One region of the Paraburkholderia sp. BR10872 genome, then DNA from elsewhere that is predicted to be linked to it. Evidence: riboswitches for the same ligand, from Rfam matches in the RefSeq annotation. Region 1 holds a riboswitch; the other holds the start of a gene.

The links. A riboswitch is a leader RNA that binds a small molecule or an ion and turns the genes downstream of it on or off. The one in region 1 is predicted to bind thiamine pyrophosphate.
Region 2: it holds a riboswitch for thiamine pyrophosphate, as region 1 does, so the genes downstream of both, AB4Y43_RS24975 (FAD-dependent oxidoreductase) here and thiC (phosphomethylpyrimidine synthase ThiC) in region 1, are expected to answer to the same signal.

Annotation. Positions count from the first base shown of each region.
Region 1 is NZ_JBFRCN010000027.1:52,870-60,748, forward strand. Features, by position in the region: gene AB4Y43_RS21300 (MFS transporter) at 1-1,054, shown strand, start outside; gene AB4Y43_RS21305 (bacterioferritin) at 1,071-1,613, opposite strand; gene AB4Y43_RS21310 (DUF1328 family protein) at 1,670-1,831, opposite strand; gene AB4Y43_RS21315 (entericidin A/B family lipoprotein) at 2,002-2,139, shown strand; gene AB4Y43_RS21320 (EamA family transporter) at 2,323-3,207, opposite strand; gene AB4Y43_RS21325 (GreA/GreB family elongation factor) at 4,000-4,407, shown strand; TPP riboswitch at 4,505-4,634, shown strand; gene thiC (phosphomethylpyrimidine synthase ThiC) at 4,739-6,670, shown strand; gene AB4Y43_RS21335 (glycine zipper 2TM domain-containing protein) at 6,883-7,104, shown strand; gene AB4Y43_RS21340 (hypothetical protein) at 7,423-7,812, shown strand.
Region 2 is NZ_JBFRCN010000035.1:37,752-45,630, reverse strand. Features, by position in the region: gene AB4Y43_RS24990 (MFS transporter) at 1-104, opposite strand, end outside; gene AB4Y43_RS24985 (SDR family NAD(P)-dependent oxidoreductase) at 395-1,162, opposite strand; gene AB4Y43_RS24980 (ABC transporter ATP-binding protein/permease) at 1,159-2,916, opposite strand; TPP riboswitch at 3,228-3,342, shown strand; gene AB4Y43_RS24975 (FAD-dependent oxidoreductase) at 3,607-4,755, shown strand; gene thiS (sulfur carrier protein ThiS) at 4,798-4,995, shown strand; gene AB4Y43_RS24965 (thiazole synthase) at 5,076-5,891, shown strand; gene thiE (thiamine phosphate synthase) at 5,888-7,000, shown strand; gene AB4Y43_RS24955 (ABC transporter ATP-binding protein) at 7,171-7,879, shown strand, end outside.

The DNA.
Region 1 (7,879 bases):
CGGCGCCGTGCCGGCCGGCACCCAGCTCGGCTACGCAGCGGGCATGCTGCTGCTCGCGCCGCTCGGCGACCGCTACGACCGCCGCCGCATCATCCTGCTGCAAACCGCCGGCCTGTGCGTCGCGCTGCTCGTCGCGGCCACGGCGCCCTCGCTTGCCGTGCTGGTCGGCGCGAGCCTCGCGATCGGCATCCTCTCCACCATCGCGCAGCAGGCCGTGCCGTTTTCCGCGGAACTCGCGCCGCCCGAGGCGCGCGGCCACGCGGTGGGCACGGTGATGAGCGGCCTCTTGCTCGGCATCCTGCTCGCGCGTACGGCGGCCGGTTTCGTCGGTCAGTACTTCGGCTGGCGCGCGGTATTCGGCGCGTCGATCGTCGCGCTGCTCGCGCTCGCGCTCGTCATCGTGAAAAAGTTGCCGAAGAGCCAGCCGACCTCGACGCTCGGCTACGGCAAGCTGCTCGGCTCGATGTGGCATCTCGTGCTGGAGCTGCCCGGACTGCGTGAAGCATCGGCGACCGGCGCCTGCCTCTTCGCCGCGTTCAGCCTCTTCTGGCCCGTGCTCACGCTGCTGCTCGCGGGCGAGCCGTTCCATCTCGGGCCGCAGGCGGCGGGCCTGTTCGGCATCGTCGGTGCGGCGGGCGCGCTGGCCGCGCCGATGGCGGGCCGCTCCGCCGACAAGCGCGGGCCGCGCGCTGTCATCACGATGTCGATCGCGCTGATGGCGCTCGCGTTCGTGATCTTCGCATTCTCCGGCACGAGCCTGATTGGCCTCGTGATCGGCGTGATCGTGCTCGACGTGGGCGTGCAGGCCGCGCAGATCTCGAATCAGTCGCGCATCTACGCGCTGCGCCCCGAGGCGCGCAGCCGCGTGAATACGGTGTTCATGGTCTGCTACTTCATTGGCGGCGCGACCGGTTCCGCCGTGGGCGTAACCGCGTGGCACGCATTCGGCTGGATCGGCGTGTGCGCGGCGGGCATCGCATTCACGGCGCTCGCCGGCTGGATTCACCATGCAACGCGCCCGCGCATGGGCGCGGGCGCGCGGACTTCTTCCTGAGGGCTGGCGTCAGGCGTTATTTGCTCGCATACAGCAAATCGGTCATATCGTCGGCGTGCTCTTCCTCCGTCGCGAGGATTTCCTCAAAGATGCGTCGCGTCGTGGTGTCGTCATGACCGAGATAATTGATGATCGCGCGATAGCTCTCGATGGCGATGCGCTCCGCGATCAGATTCTCGCGGATCATGTCCTTCAGGTCGACCCCCTCCTTGTATTCCGAGTGCGAGCGCTCGAGCAGCGTTGCCGGCGAGAAGTCTGGCTCGCCGCCTAGCTGCACGATACGGGCCGCGAGCATATCGGCGTGCTGCTGCTCCTCGGTCGCGTGCTGGAGAAACTCGGCCGCCACCGACTCGGACTCGATGCCCTTCGCCATGAAATGGTGCCGCTTGTAGCGCAGCACGCACACGAGCTCCGTGGCGAGCGAATCGTTGAGCAACTTGAGCACGGTCTCGCGATTCGCGGGGTAGTCCGACGTGACCGGCCCCTGGTCGAGATTGCGGCGCGCCTCATCGCGTACGCGCTTGAGATCGAACTCAAACGAAGCGTGTGTCTTCGACATCTGACTCTCCTTCGAACATGACATGCATGAGTGGGATTGGGTTTCGCATGCGCGCGTCATCGGTGCATCACGCCTAGCAGCAACGTGACGACGAAGACCACGAGGAAGATATAGAACAGGATCTTGGCGATTTCGGCCGCGCCCGCAGCGATTCCCGTGAAGCCGAACACGGCGGCGATGATCGCGATGATGAAAAACACGATGGCGTAGTGAAGCATGGCGTAGTCCTCCTTGTGGGCGGATGTGCTGCGCTATGTCGCGCCTGCGTCAGCGCTAGCGCAAGCCGCGGACCCGACGCCTGCGCACACGCAGACGCATGGCGGCACAAATGACCGGGCACGCGACATGCTGGAGAGTGACCTCCTTTGACACCGTGGAGGACTTCCTCATGAAACGCCTGATTGCCCTCTTTCTCGTTACCGCATCGCTGGCAGCGCTCTCGGCCTGCAACACGATGGCGGGTGCCGGCGAGGACGTTTCCGCAGGCGGCCACGCCCTCACGAATTCGGCGGAAAAGGCAAAATAGTGTCCGGCAAACGGTAAAGGCGCCGGAATGACGGCTAACGCGTGCGCGTAGCCCGTACGTACGCTACCGGCATCAATCACCGGTGAACGACGAAGTCGCGGCCGCTGTGCGCCTCACATGCGCAGCGGCCGCGCGCGCAACGCGGCGCGATGACGCGAGGCGCGTCGCGAAGGCAGGATGAACTCAGGCAGTGCGGCGGCGGTCGTCGAACAGGAACGACAGACCCACGCTGCCGAGAATCAGCACGGTCGCGACAACGGTTGCGCTTGTGACCGGCTCGCCGAGCAGCAGCGCGCCGAGTGCGACGGCAACAACGGGATTCACGTACATGCAACTGCTCGCGACGAGCGGGCTGGTATGGCGGATCAGGTAGCCATAAGCGACGTAGGCCGCCATCGTGCCGATGAAAAGCAGGTAGAGAAACGCCACGAGCGGCAGGAAATGCAACTCGCCCATGCGTTCGCCGCTGATCCACGCGACCGTCGTCGAAATGGCGCCGCCCAGGCCGATCTGCAGCGCCGTCGCGACGAAGAGATCGGTCGGCAACGTGAGCTTGCCCGCCAGATGCGCGCCGATTGCCCAGAAGAGCGCGCCGCACAGAATCGCGAGGCTGCCGCCCGCCGAGCCGGCCGCGGCGCCGCCGTGGCTCAGGATGGCGATGCCGACGAGGCCGAGCGCGACCGCGGCCCATTCGGCCTTTGCCACGCGCCGCCCGGTGACCGCCGAGATCACGGTCGCAAAGAGCGGCACCGTGGCGACCATCACGGCCGCCTTGCCGGTGCCCACGGTACGCATGCCGTAGGCGAGCATGCCGCTCGACAGGCCCACGAGCAGCGTGCCCACCACGCCCGCGTTGCGCACTTCGAGCAGCGTCGGCATGACGGGCCGCCGGCGCATGGCGAAGACGAACAGGCCGATCCCGGCGAGCAGATTGCGCAAGCCGGAAAGCAGGAGCGGCGGGAAAGAATCGAGCGCGACTTTCACGCCGAGATACGTCGAGCCCCAAACGAAGTAGACGACGGCGAGCGAGAGCGCGACGCGCCCGGTGCGCGATTGCGGCAGTCGCACGGCGCGCGCGAAACGCCATAGCGCGGCTGCGACCTGGTGGGCCCCGGCGAAAAAAGATTGAGTGTTCACGTGGAAAGGCAAACGGGGAGGCATCGTCAATTCACCGCGGCAGGTGAAAGGCAGGACCGCGGGCGCCCCGGCAGCAAGGTGGCGGGACGTGTGAAGCTCGACGGCATGGTGCAGATGCGCAAAAACGCGAAAAAAGACGGAGTACGAAGGACACCCGGGACGGGCGAAGCGCATTATGCAACAACGCCGGGTGTTGCGGATGCTTTCAGGATGCTTTATGCGCAGCGATTCGTTGCGTGCGCGTCACAGTGTGAGCGGCGCAAGCGAGGACCGCGGATCGCGCACCATATTGCCGTGTAACGGCCGCGTTGCGCCGCGCTGGGAAGACCGTGCTAGCATGACAAAACCTTTCGCTTAACTTTCACCAACCGGATTTCATACACGCCGCTCGCCATGCTTTCGCTCGTTTCGCGTCCCGTATTCGCCTTGCCGCCGCGTCATTTGCGCGGCGCGTCGGCACGCGTACGCGCCGAGCGCGAGCGAACCGCGCCGTGGCCTCTCGACACCCGAGCGCGCGCCCTAGCTACTCTCTCCGCTCCGCTTTACGCCGCCCGGCGTCCGCACTGAACCGCCTCCCCAACCCATCGGAGCCGGTCGGTCGGGCTCCGGGCCGATCCGTTACACCGCCGTTACGCCCCGCTGCGGCCCGCGCCCGATTGCGCGAGTTCGCTCCCAGCCCTCGCCGTTACCTCGAATCTTTTCTGGACCGCAAGGAAGACTGCCATGTCGAAGAAAATCCGTTACTTCACCGAACTCGATGTCGCCCGCCTCGAAAAATGCGCCGCGGAACCCGGCGCCGCGCCCGCGCGCCAGGCCATGCTCGACGAACTCCTCGAACACGCCGTGATCGTGGAATCGCGCGACATGGCCGCCAACGTCGTGACGATGAACTCGCAGGTCACGCTCGTGGACGAGCGTAACGGCGCATCCCTCACGTACACCGTCGTCTATCCGCATGAGGCGAACGTCGACGCCGGGCGCCTGAACGTGTTCTCACCCGCGGGTCTCGCGCTCCTCGGCGCGAAGCGCGGCAACACCGTGCGCTTCACGACGCCGGGCGGCGCGGTCGAAACGCTGAAGATCGAGCGCATCCTGTTTCAGCCGGAAGCTTCGAAGGATTTCACGCTGTAAGCTCGGCCCATACTACACATCGCGACACCCCGCGCCTGGCACATCGCGCGCGAGATGGCACTTGCCAGATCGTCGCAGCGCGGTGTATCGTTTGGCCTTGCTTACGCGGGGGTCCTGCGTCATGCGCCGCATCGAACGAAAGTCGTGCAGCGTATTTCGCGGGTGAGAAATACCCTTTGAACCTGATCTGGATAATGCCAGCGCAGGGAAGCGTCCGGACTTCGCAACATCGCTCAGCGCCTCACCTCATCACAGCGAAGTCCGTCCACGTTCCGTCTCGTCTCCTGCTAAGCCGCTGTTCCCACTTTGCTTTGCATGGAGAGAGAGACGCATGAACGCGAATCCGAAGTTCATTTCCGCCAACGCGCACGTCGACGAAGCCGCGATCGCGCCGCTGCCCAATTCCCGCAAGATCTACGTGACCGGTTCGCAGCCCGATATCCGCGTGCCGATGCGCGAGATCACGCAGGCGGATACGCCCACGGGCTTCGGCGGCGAGAAGAATCCGCCGATCTACGTCTACGACACCTCGGGTCCGTACACCGACCCTGAAGCGAAGATCGACATTCGTGAGGGCCTGCCTGCGCTGCGTCAGGGCTGGATCGAAAAGCGCGGCGACACCGAAGCGCTGCCGGGCCTCTCCTCCGAATACGGCCGCGAGCGCGCCGCCGACCCCGCGACTGCCGAACTGCGCTTCCCCGGCCTGCACCGCACGCCGCGCCGCGCGAAGGCCGGCAAGAACGTCACGCAGATGCACTACGCGCGTCAGGGCATCATCACGCCGGAGATGGAATACATCGCGATTCGCGAGAACCAGCGCCGCGCCGAGTATCTGGAAAGCCTCAAGGCGAGTGGCCCGAACGGCGCGAAGCTCGCGGCGATGATGGGCCGCCAGCATCCGGGCCAGGCGTTCGGCGCAGCCGCTTTCGGCGAGAACGCGCTCAAGGCAATCACGCCCGAGTTCGTGCGCGACGAAATCGCGCGCGGCCGCGCGATCATTCCGGCGAACATCAACCACCCGGAAAGCGAGCCGATGATCATCGGCCGCAACTTCCTCGTGAAGATCAACGCGAACATCGGCAATTCGGCGGTCACTTCGTCGATCGGCGAAGAAGTCGATAAGATGACGTGGGCGATCCGCTGGGGCGGCGACACGGTCATGGACCTCTCGACCGGCAAGCACATTCACGAAACGCGCGAGTGGATCATCCGCAACTCGCCGGTGCCGATCGGCACGGTGCCGATCTACCAGGCGCTCGAAAAGGTCAACGGCAAAGCCGAAGACCTCACGTGGGAAATGTTCCGCGACACGCTCATCGAGCAGGCCGAGCAGGGCGTGGACTACTTCACGATTCACGCGGGCGTGCGCCTGCAATACGTGCCGCTCACCGCGAACCGCATGACGGGCATCGTCTCGCGCGGCGGGTCGATCATGGCCAAGTGGTGTCTCGCACATCACAAGGAGTCCTTCATTTATGAGCATTTCGAAGAGATCTGCGAAATCATGAAGGCATACGACGTGAGCTTCTCGCTCGGCGACGGCCTGCGTCCCGGCTCGATCTACGACGCCAATGACGAAGCGCAACTCGGCGAACTGAAGACGCTTGGCGAGCTCACGCAGATCGCGTGGAAGCACGACGTGCAGGTGATGATCGAAGGCCCGGGCCACGTGCCGATGCAGCTCATCAAAGAGAACATGGATCTCCAGCTCGACTGGTGCAAGGAAGCGCCCTTCTACACGCTCGGGCCGCTCACCACCGACATCGCGCCGGGCTACGACCATATCACCTCGGGCATCGGCGCTGCGATGATTGGCTGGTTCGGCACGGCCATGCTCTGCTATGTCACGCCGAAGGAACACCTGGGCCTGCCCAACAAGGACGACGTGAAGGAAGGCATCATCACGTACAAGCTCGCGGCGCATGCGGCCGATCTCGCGAAGGGTCACCCAGGCGCGCAGGTGCGCGACAACGCACTGTCGAAGGCGCGCTTCGAGTTCCGCTGGGAAGACCAGTTCAACCTCGGCCTCGATCCGGACAAGGCGCGCGAGTTCCACGACGAAACGTTGCCGAAGGACTCGGCCAAGGTCGCGCACTTCTGCTCGATGTGCGGCCCGCACTTCTGCTCGATGAAGATCACCCAGGACGTGCGCGACTTCGCGGCCAGGCAAGGCGTGAGCGACGACGAGGCCCTCAAGAAGGGCATGGAAGTGAAGGCGGTCGAGTTCATCAAGCAAGGCGCCGAAATCTATCAGCGCCAGTAAGCGCTGACTTCGGGCTGACTCAGGGCTCACTACGCCCCGGCGGGCGCTCGCCGCCCGCCGAAACATTTACTAACGATTCCCACAACTCTCTGACAAGCGCACACACCCTGATACGGGTCGCGTGGCTAGCATGAGGGTGTCGAAGGCGCAGCGTGCGTGCCAGCGCGCGCCGCACCGCACACTCGAACGCATCATGCGTAGGGAGTCGAAAAATGAATACGCTCAAACGTGCACGCACGCTATTCACGGTGACGACACTCATCGCCGTGCTGGGCAGTCTTGGCGCTTGCGACAACATGTCGAGACGCGACCGCGATACGGTGATCGGCGCGGGCGTGGGTGGCGTGGCCGGCGCGGCGATCGGCGGCAATGCGCTCTCGACCGTGGGCGGCGCAGCGGTGGGTGGCGTGATCGGCAATCAGGTGGGCAAGTAAGCGTTAGCGCCAGTACGGATCGACGATGCGGCTGCACGACGGGCTGCACGATCGAAGCGACGGCACAGAGCAGAAACGACACGACAGGCAACACGCCATCCACGGCGTGCATCAGGGAAGGATGCGCGGCGCAGACCCTCACGGGCTGCGCCGCGTTTGCTTGGGTCGATGTCGTCGCAGCGGCACGGCTACGTGAAATATTCTGTTAACGAAGCACGACGCAAAGCGCGTTGGTACGGCGTAAGCTCGAACGAATCAGACGGCCCGAGCCCGATGGCGATCATCCTGCGCGGCCGTTCGCCACTCGCGGAGCCCGCCATGAAACGTCCGTCTGTGCTTGTGATCGCCGCCGCGAGCGCGCTCCCCGCGCTTTCCGGCTGCTACTACTACGCCCCCTACGGCTACCCGCTCTACTACTACGGCACCGTGCCCGTCGCCGCCACCCAGCAGGAAACCGCGGTCGTGCAAACGGCGCCGAACCCCGCGCCTGCCGCCGTGCCCGACGCGCAGTATCCGGGACCGCTCTATCCCTCGCCGCCGGTTGCGATCGCCGTGCCTGCGTGGCCGGCCTATCCAGCATATCCAGCGGTCTACCCCGCGACCTATCCCGCGTACTACCCTTACCCTGCGTACGGCTGGGGCTGGGGCGCGCCCGCCGTCTCTTTCGGCTTCGGCTACTGGGGCGGCGGCAGGCACTGGCATCACTGATGTTCACGCACCCAGCCACGCCGCGAACTGCGCCACAAAACGGTGCCGGACCGTACTTTCCCTCCTT
Region 2 (7,879 bases), on a different contig from region 1:
TAGATCATGAAGTCGAACGCGTCGACGGCGTAGCCGCCGAATCCCGCATAAAGCGTGCGCCGCTCGCGCGCGTTCAATTCGGTGAACCAGTGAAAGTAGCCCATCGCGTGTCTTCCCCCATATTTGTTGTGCGCGCAACGAACCGGGCTGAGCGGCCCGTGCTGCGCAAGCGACCCGGCTGGCGCAAACGCGTTGGGTGGCGTGTGCGCTTGACGCTGGCGGGCTGCGCGGTGCGACGCCGCCCGTCTCCGGTGTGCTGGAGGGGTATTTTACGGTGCGAAACCGCGCTGAGGCGAGGGGCAATTTGGGGGCGCCCGCTATCGTTGTATTCCGATATTTAGTTCGGGTTTAGTTCGATAGCGAGCGAACGATGGCGCGCGGGAACCGCAAGGCGCTAGAGCGTGAGCCCGCCATCGACATGAATCACCTGGCCGGTGATGTGGCGCGCGGCATCCGAGAGCAGGAAGGCGATGAGTTCGGCGACATCGGCGGGATCGGCCACGTGGCCGAGCGGCGTTTCCTGTGCCGCACGCTCCCACACCGGCGCGTTTTCCGGCGCGGGGCCCTTGTCCTTGCGCGTATAGCCGGGCGCGACGCAGTTCACGGTCACGCCGTGCGGCGCCAGTTCTGCCGCGGCGGTTTTCGCCAGCGATTCGAGCGCGGCCTTCGCGGCGGCGGTGGCCGCGAAGGGCGCGCCGGCGCGGTAGCGGTGCGCGACGAACGAGCTCAGCGCGACCACGCGGGCGCGCGCCGAGCGTTCCAGCGCCGGCTGCGCGCGTTGCACGAGCCCGGCGAACGCGGCAGGCATGGCCGCGAAAGCGCCTTCGAGCGACGCGGCGTCGAGCGCGGCGAGCGTCTGGCGCTGCGCGTGCCCGGCGTTGGCGACGAGCTGGTCGAGCGAGCCGAAGCGCGCGAGCGTGGCGTCCACGAGCGCGCTCGCCTGGCCGGCCAGCGCGAGATCGCCGTACGCGGTGGCGCAGGTCGAGCCGCGCTGTTCGCACCCGGCGGCGACGGCGGCGAGCCGGGCGCGCGATGCCTCATCCGCGCCGCGCGTGTGCAGCATCAACGCTACACCCGGCGCCGCGAGGCGACGCGCGAGCGCCGCGCCGATGCCCGAGCCCGCGCCCGTGATCAGCACGACGCGCAGCGCGCTTGCGCTCACGCGGCAACCCGCTCTTCGGGCATGCGCTCGATCTCGAGCGTTTCGTGGTGGTACGCCGCGAGCGACTCACGGTGCGCGACGCTCACGATCGCTGCCTTGGGCAGACGTTCCATGAACAGCTTGTAGAGACGGCTTTCGTTGTCGGGGTCGAGCGCGCTCGTCGCTTCGTCGAGGAACAGATAGTCGGGCTTGTGCAGCAGCACGCGCGCGCCCGCAAGGCGTTGCTGCTCGCCCGGTGAGAGCACGCGCGTCCAGTGCGCCGATTCGCCGAGACGATCCACGTACTCTTCGAGGCGGCAGGCGCGCAGCGCTTCGCGGCAGTCTTCGTCGCTGTAGTCGTCGGCAGGCGACGGGTAGGTGAGCGCTGCCTTGAGCGTGCCGATGGGCAGATAGCTCTGCTGCGGGATGAACATCATGCGCGCATCGACAGGCGCGTCGATCGAGCCTTCGCCGAAGGGCCAGAGGCCCGCGAGCGCGCGCATCAGCGTGCTCTTGCCTGCGCCCGAGGGGCCGCGCACGAGCCAGCGCGAGCCCGGCTTGATGGCGATGTCGCGCACTTCCGAGAGCGGCGTGCCGTTGGGCAGCGAGAGCTTGAGATGCTCGGTGGCGAGCTCGTTGTTGTCGATGAAGTGCAGGTTGATGCCGCCGTGCTCGGTGGCGGGCGAGACCGATTCCTTCAGACGCGGCGAGTGCACCACACGCACGAATTCGCGCAGACGATTCACGGTAGCGCGCCATTCGACCAGCGTGGAGTAACTGTTGATGAACCACGAGAACGAGTCGCTCACGGTGCCGAACGCCTGCGAGATCTGCATCAGCACGCCGAACGTGAAGGCGCCCGCGAAGTAGCGCGGCGCGGCCACCACGAGCGGGAAGATGATGGCGATCTGGCCGTAGAAGCTCAGCACGAAGGTGAGGCGCTTCGTGTATTTCATCACGCGCCACCAGTTGTCCTTGATGTGCGCGAAGAGGCCCTGCGCGTTGCTGCGCTCGGTGTCCATGCCGTCGTAGAGGGCGATCTGCTCGGCGTTTTCGCGCAGGCGGATCAGGCCGAAGCGGAAGTCCGCTTCCACCTTTTGTTGCTGGTAGTTGATCGACACGAGCGGGTGGCCGACCTTCTGGATCACGAGCGAGCCGAACACGGCATAGAGCGCCGCGGCCCACACCATGTAGCCCGGAATCGCGAGCGGCTGCCCGCCCAGCGTGACGGTGAGCGCGCCCGCGAGCGTCCACAGGATCGTGATGAACGAGATGAGCGTGACGACCGTCGAGAGCAGGTCGAGCGTGAGCGAGAGCGTGGTCGTGGCGAACGACTGGAGGTCGTCGCTGATCCGCTGGTCGGGGTTGTCGGCGAGGCGGTCGCGCTCGATGCGGTAGAACGCGCCCTTGCCGAGCCACTCGTTCAGGAACCGCGTGGTGAGCCACTGACGCCAGCGAAAGCCGAGCATCTGGCGCAGATAGCGGCCATACACCGCGAGGATGATGAAGCCGAACGCCAGTTCGGTGAAGGTCATCAACAGCGGCGGGAAGCGCTTGACGTCCTTGGCCTGCAACGCGTTGTAGAACTCCGCGCTCCAGCCGTTCAGGCGCACGTTGATCCACACGACGAGCAGGTTCATCACGATGATCGCGACGAGCAGGCCCCAGGCGATCCAGCGTTCCTCGGAGACCCAGTAGGGCTTGATCAGGCTCCACGCGGTGATCTTCTGATGCTCGTTCTGATCGGGCGTGGCGCGGGCAGGTTGGTTGGTCATGTGCGTCCTGAAGGTGTGGCGGCCCGCTGGGGGCATGCGCCGCGCGCCGCACGGCGGCAGCGTTGCAGCGATTTTTGCAGCGATTCTGTCGTCGGGCGCTTAAGTGAGTCTTAACGGGCCACAGGCGGAGCCAAAACCGGCGCGAGGCGTGGAGACAAAAGCGCACGCTGGCGCCGCCGTAGCGTGGCGCTCATTGTCTCACCGCGCGGGCTCGCGAGGCGAAAGAGGCGGGTTCAGGGCATTGTGCCAGACCACGCCCCCCGGTTCCGCCGAGGTTTGCGGGCCGCGCGCGTTTTGTGGTCTAATCGTCGTTGACGAAACAGGGGTGCTTCACCGGTATGCCGGGCATGCCGCCAGTGAGGCTGAGAGAAACCCTTTGCACCCGATCCGGGTAATACCGGCGCGGGAAGTTTCCAGAAAGTCTTACCGGAGCGCCCAGCCTGGGTTTTGAAAAGGCGGGGGCGCCAGGATTCCCGCCGGGCTGCGCTTTGGGCGCCTGGGTTCGTATACGCATTCCGTATCGGGCCGTCTGCGCCGCATAGCCTCCACGGTCGGCCTTGCCAGCCGGTTTCGTCCTTGGGTACGTCTGCTGCTGCCGTACGGAAAGGATACGATGACCGCCTATTCTCTTTGTTCCCCGATTCTTATCGCGTTCGCCTTGCCGTTCGCCTTGCGTGACGGAGCGTCGTCATGAGCCGCGCCCGCAACCCTGACGTGGGCAGCGTGCCCGACTTCGCCGTGCTCGGCGGCGGCCTGAGCGGCCGGCTCGTCGCATGGCGTCTGGCCGGCGAGGGCCATCGTGTCGCGCTTTACGAGCGCGGCGGCCCCGAAGGCGGCGAAGCCGCCGCCTGGGTCGCGGCGGCCATGCTCGCGCCGCTCGCGGAGGCTGCCGTCGCCGAAATGCTCATTACCGAGCTGGGCGTCGCATCGCTCGAAACCTGGCCGCGCATTCTGGCCGAGTTGCCGGAGCCCGTGTTCTTCCAGCGCAACGGCACGCTCGTGGTCTGGCATAGCGCCGATCGCACCGAAGCGCCGCTCTTCGAGCGCCGCGTGCGCGCCAACGCGCCGCGTTCTCTCGCCGATGCCAACTTCGTCGCGCTCGCCGGTGCACAGCTCGACGCCGCCGAACCGGCGCTCGCGGGGCGCTTCGCGCGCGGCTGGCTGCTCGAAGGCGAGGGCCAGCTCGACAATCGCCAGGCCCTGGCCGCTCTGGCGGCGGGGCTCGCTGCGCGCGGCGTGGAAACCCACTGGCATACCACGGTCGACGAGGCCAATCCGCCGCCCGCGCGCGTGACGATCGATTGCCGCGGGCTGGGCGCCAAACCTGCGCTGCCGGGGTTGCGCGGCATTCGCGGCGAAGTCGCGCGCGTGCACGCGCCGGGCATCACGCTCACGCGCCCGGTGCGGCTCCTGCATCCGCGCTATCCGCTCTATATCGCGCCCAAGGAACACGATGTCTTCGTGATCGGCGCGACCGAGATCGAAGGCGAGGACCGCTCGCCGGTGAGCGTGCGCTCGGCGCTCGAACTGCTGAGCGCGGCGTTCGCGGTGCATCCGGCGTTCGGCGAAGCGCGCATCCTCGAGTTGAACACGCAGTGCCGCCCGACGTTGCCCGACCACCGCCCGGCGCTCATCTGGGACGGCAAGACCACGTTGCGTGTGAACGGTCTCTATCGGCACGGCTTCATGATCGCGCCGGAAGTCGCCGACGAAGCCGCGCGCTTCGCCCAGGCGCTGCTCGATGCCCGTGTGAGCGATGCCGAATCCTTCGAGTCGCTGCGCCGCGCGTCGCGCTGGGGCGACATGCTGCACGCGCAGGGCGCGCACGAGCCGGCCTGACGCCTCACCAGAAATAATCCGCAGTTTGAGAACGTATTTGCCATGGACATTCAAATCAACCAGAAGCCGATCACGCTGCCCGAGGGCGCGACTGTCGCCGATGCGCTCACCGCATTCGGCGCGCGTCCGCCGTTCGCCGTCGCGTTGAACGGCGATTTCGTGGCGCGTACCCAGCATGGCGCGCGCTCGCTCCAGGCGGGCGACCGCCTCGACGTCGTGAGCCCCGTGGCCGGCGGCTGAGCCTCGCTCGCCCAGGCCACCGGTCGCGCGCATCGCATACACCGCGAGCGCGTTCACGACACCGCCAAGGATTCCAACCCATGACCACCACAACCACTGCCGACGCGCTCACGCTCTACGGCGAAACCTTCGCGAGCCGCGTGCTGCTCGGCACGTCGCGCTATCCGTCGCTGCAATCGCTCGCCGACTCGATGGCTGCCGCGCGCCCCGGCATGATCACCGTCGCGCTGCGCCGCCAGATGAACGAGGGCACCGCCGAGGCCGGCTTCTTCGATCTGCTCAAGCGACACGGCGTGCCGCTCCTGCCGAACACGGCCGGCTGCCTCACCGTCAACGAGGCGGTGACGACGGCGCACATGGCGCGCGAAGTCTTCGAAACCGACTGGATCAAGCTCGAACTGATCGGCGACGACTACACGCTGCAGCCCGACCCGGTCGGCCTGATCGAGGCCGCGTCGCGCCTCGTGAAGGACGGCTTCAAGGTGCTGCCGTATTGCACCGAGGACCTCGTGATCGGCCGGCGTCTGCTCGACGCCGGCTGCGAGGCGCTCATGCCGTGGGGCGCGCCGATCGGCACCGGCAAGGGCGTGATCAACCCCTACGGCTTGCGCGTGCTGCGCGAGCGCTTGCCCGATGTGCCGCTCATCGTCGATGCGGGCCTGGGCGTGCCTTCGCACGCGTGCCAGGTGATGGAGTGGGGCTTCGACGGCGTGCTGCTCAACACGGCCGTTTCGCAGGCCACGCACCCCGAGGCGATGGCGCGCGCGTTCGCGCTGGGTGTCGAGGCGGGGCGCGCCGCGTTTCTCGCCGGACCGATGGCCGAGCGCGAAGCGGCGGTCGCGAGCACGCCCGTGGTCGGCATGCCTTTCTGGCACCAGGATGGAGACAAGCGATGACTGAAACGCTGCGCCTGCAAGACCGCGAACTGTTCTGGCCGCCCGCCGACGAACTCACCGAAACGGCGGAGCGCATCCGCGCGCGCCTGGGCGACTGGCAGCCCACGCATGCGCCGTGGCGCATCTGTCTCACGCCGCCCGACGCGCCCAACGGCGGCGATCTGATCATCGTGACCGACGCGGCGCCGCATCTGGCCAACATCGCGCGCTGGATGACCGACGGCGCGGGCGTGATCGAAGCCGCGGGCGAAAACCCGAAGGCGGCGCGCGCCACGCTGCATCTGGGCGGCGAGCGCTACGCGCTCGAAGGCGAACTGGCGGAAGACTGGATCCCGGCGCTGGCGGCGTTCCTCGACTGCGGTTTCGATCCGCACGACGCGCTCGTGCTCGCGCTCGCCTGGCGCGACGGCGACGAGCAGCAGGCTGACGCGTGGCCAGTCGACATCGAGCGTTTTCCGCGGGTGTTGGGCCTGCCCGACGCGCCCGCACAGCCGTTTGCGCCGTGTCCCGCGAAGCTTGGCTTGTATCCCGTACTGCCCACGGCCGACTGGGTCGAGCGCGTGCTCGACTACGGCGTGAAGACGGTGCAGTTGCGCAGCAAGCAGCCGAAGTCGCCGACGCTCACGAACGAAATCGAGCGCTGTGTCGCGGCGGGCCGCAAGCACGACGCGCAGCTCTTCATCAACGATCACTGGCAGGAGGCCGTCGCGGCCGGCGCATATGGCGTGCACCTCGGCCAGGAAGACCTGCGCGAAGCCGACCTCGGCGCGATCGCGGTGGCGGGCGTACGTCTTGGCCTCTCGACGCACGGCTACTTCGAGATGCTCACGGCGCTTCACTTCCGTCCGAGCTATCTCGCGTGCGGCGCCGTGTTCGCCACCACGACCAAGGCCATGCCCACGGCGCCCCAGGGCCTCGCGCGTCTTGCCCGCTACGTGAAGCTGCTGGACGGCGTCGTGCCGATGGTGGCGATCGGCGGCATCGACGGCAATGTGCTGCCCGAGGTGCTCGCCACGGGCGCCGGCAGCGCGGCGGTGGTGCGCGCCGTGACCGAGGCGGCCGACCCGGCTGCCGCGGTTGCTGCATTGCGCAACGCGTTTACGCAATAATGGTCCGCCCTGGCTTCGGGCTGCGCCGCGTGCGCGACCCGGGGCCAAGGGGGCCGCAACCCGCAGCAGCGGGCGCTTGCGGCTTACATCGGCGGGTCCGGGGGCGTCACGGCAGGTTTTCCACGATGGCCCTATAATCCCGCCTTCGTGTAAATGGACTGTCAGACCACGTGCCCTCAACCTCTGAGACCCTACTGGAGCTGCGCGACGTCGACTTCGGCTACGGCGACCGGCTCGTCCTGTCCGGACTGAACATGCGCTTCCCGCGCGGTCGGGTCGTGGCAGTCATGGGCGGTTCCGGTGGCGGAAAAACGACAGTGCTGCGCTTGATCGGCGGCCTCGTTCGCGCCCAGCGCGGCCAGGTGCTGTTCGGCGGCCAGGACGTCGGCGCGCAATCGCGCGACGGCCTCTACGCCCTGCGCCGCAAGATGGGCATGCTCTTCCAGTTCGGCGCGCTCTTCACCGACATGTCGGTGTTCGAGAACGTCGCTTTCGCCCTGCGCGAGCACACCGACCTGCCCGAAGAGCTGATCCGCGACCTCGTGCTCATGAAACTCAACGCCGTCGGCCTGCGTGGCGCGCGCGACCTCGCGCCTTCGGAAATTTCCGGCGGCATGGCGCGGCGCGTGGCGCTTGCGCGCGCCATCGCGCTCGACCCCGAACTCATGATGTACGACGAGCCGTTCGCGGGTCTCGACCCGATTTCGCTCGGCATCACCGCGAACCTCATCCGCACGCTCAACGACGCGCTCGGCGCAACCTCGATCCTCGTCACGCACGACGTGCCCGAGTCGTTCGCGATCGCCGACTACGTGTACTTCATGGCGAACGGGCGGGTGCAGGCGCAGGGCACGCCCGCCGAGCTGCGCGCCTCGACCG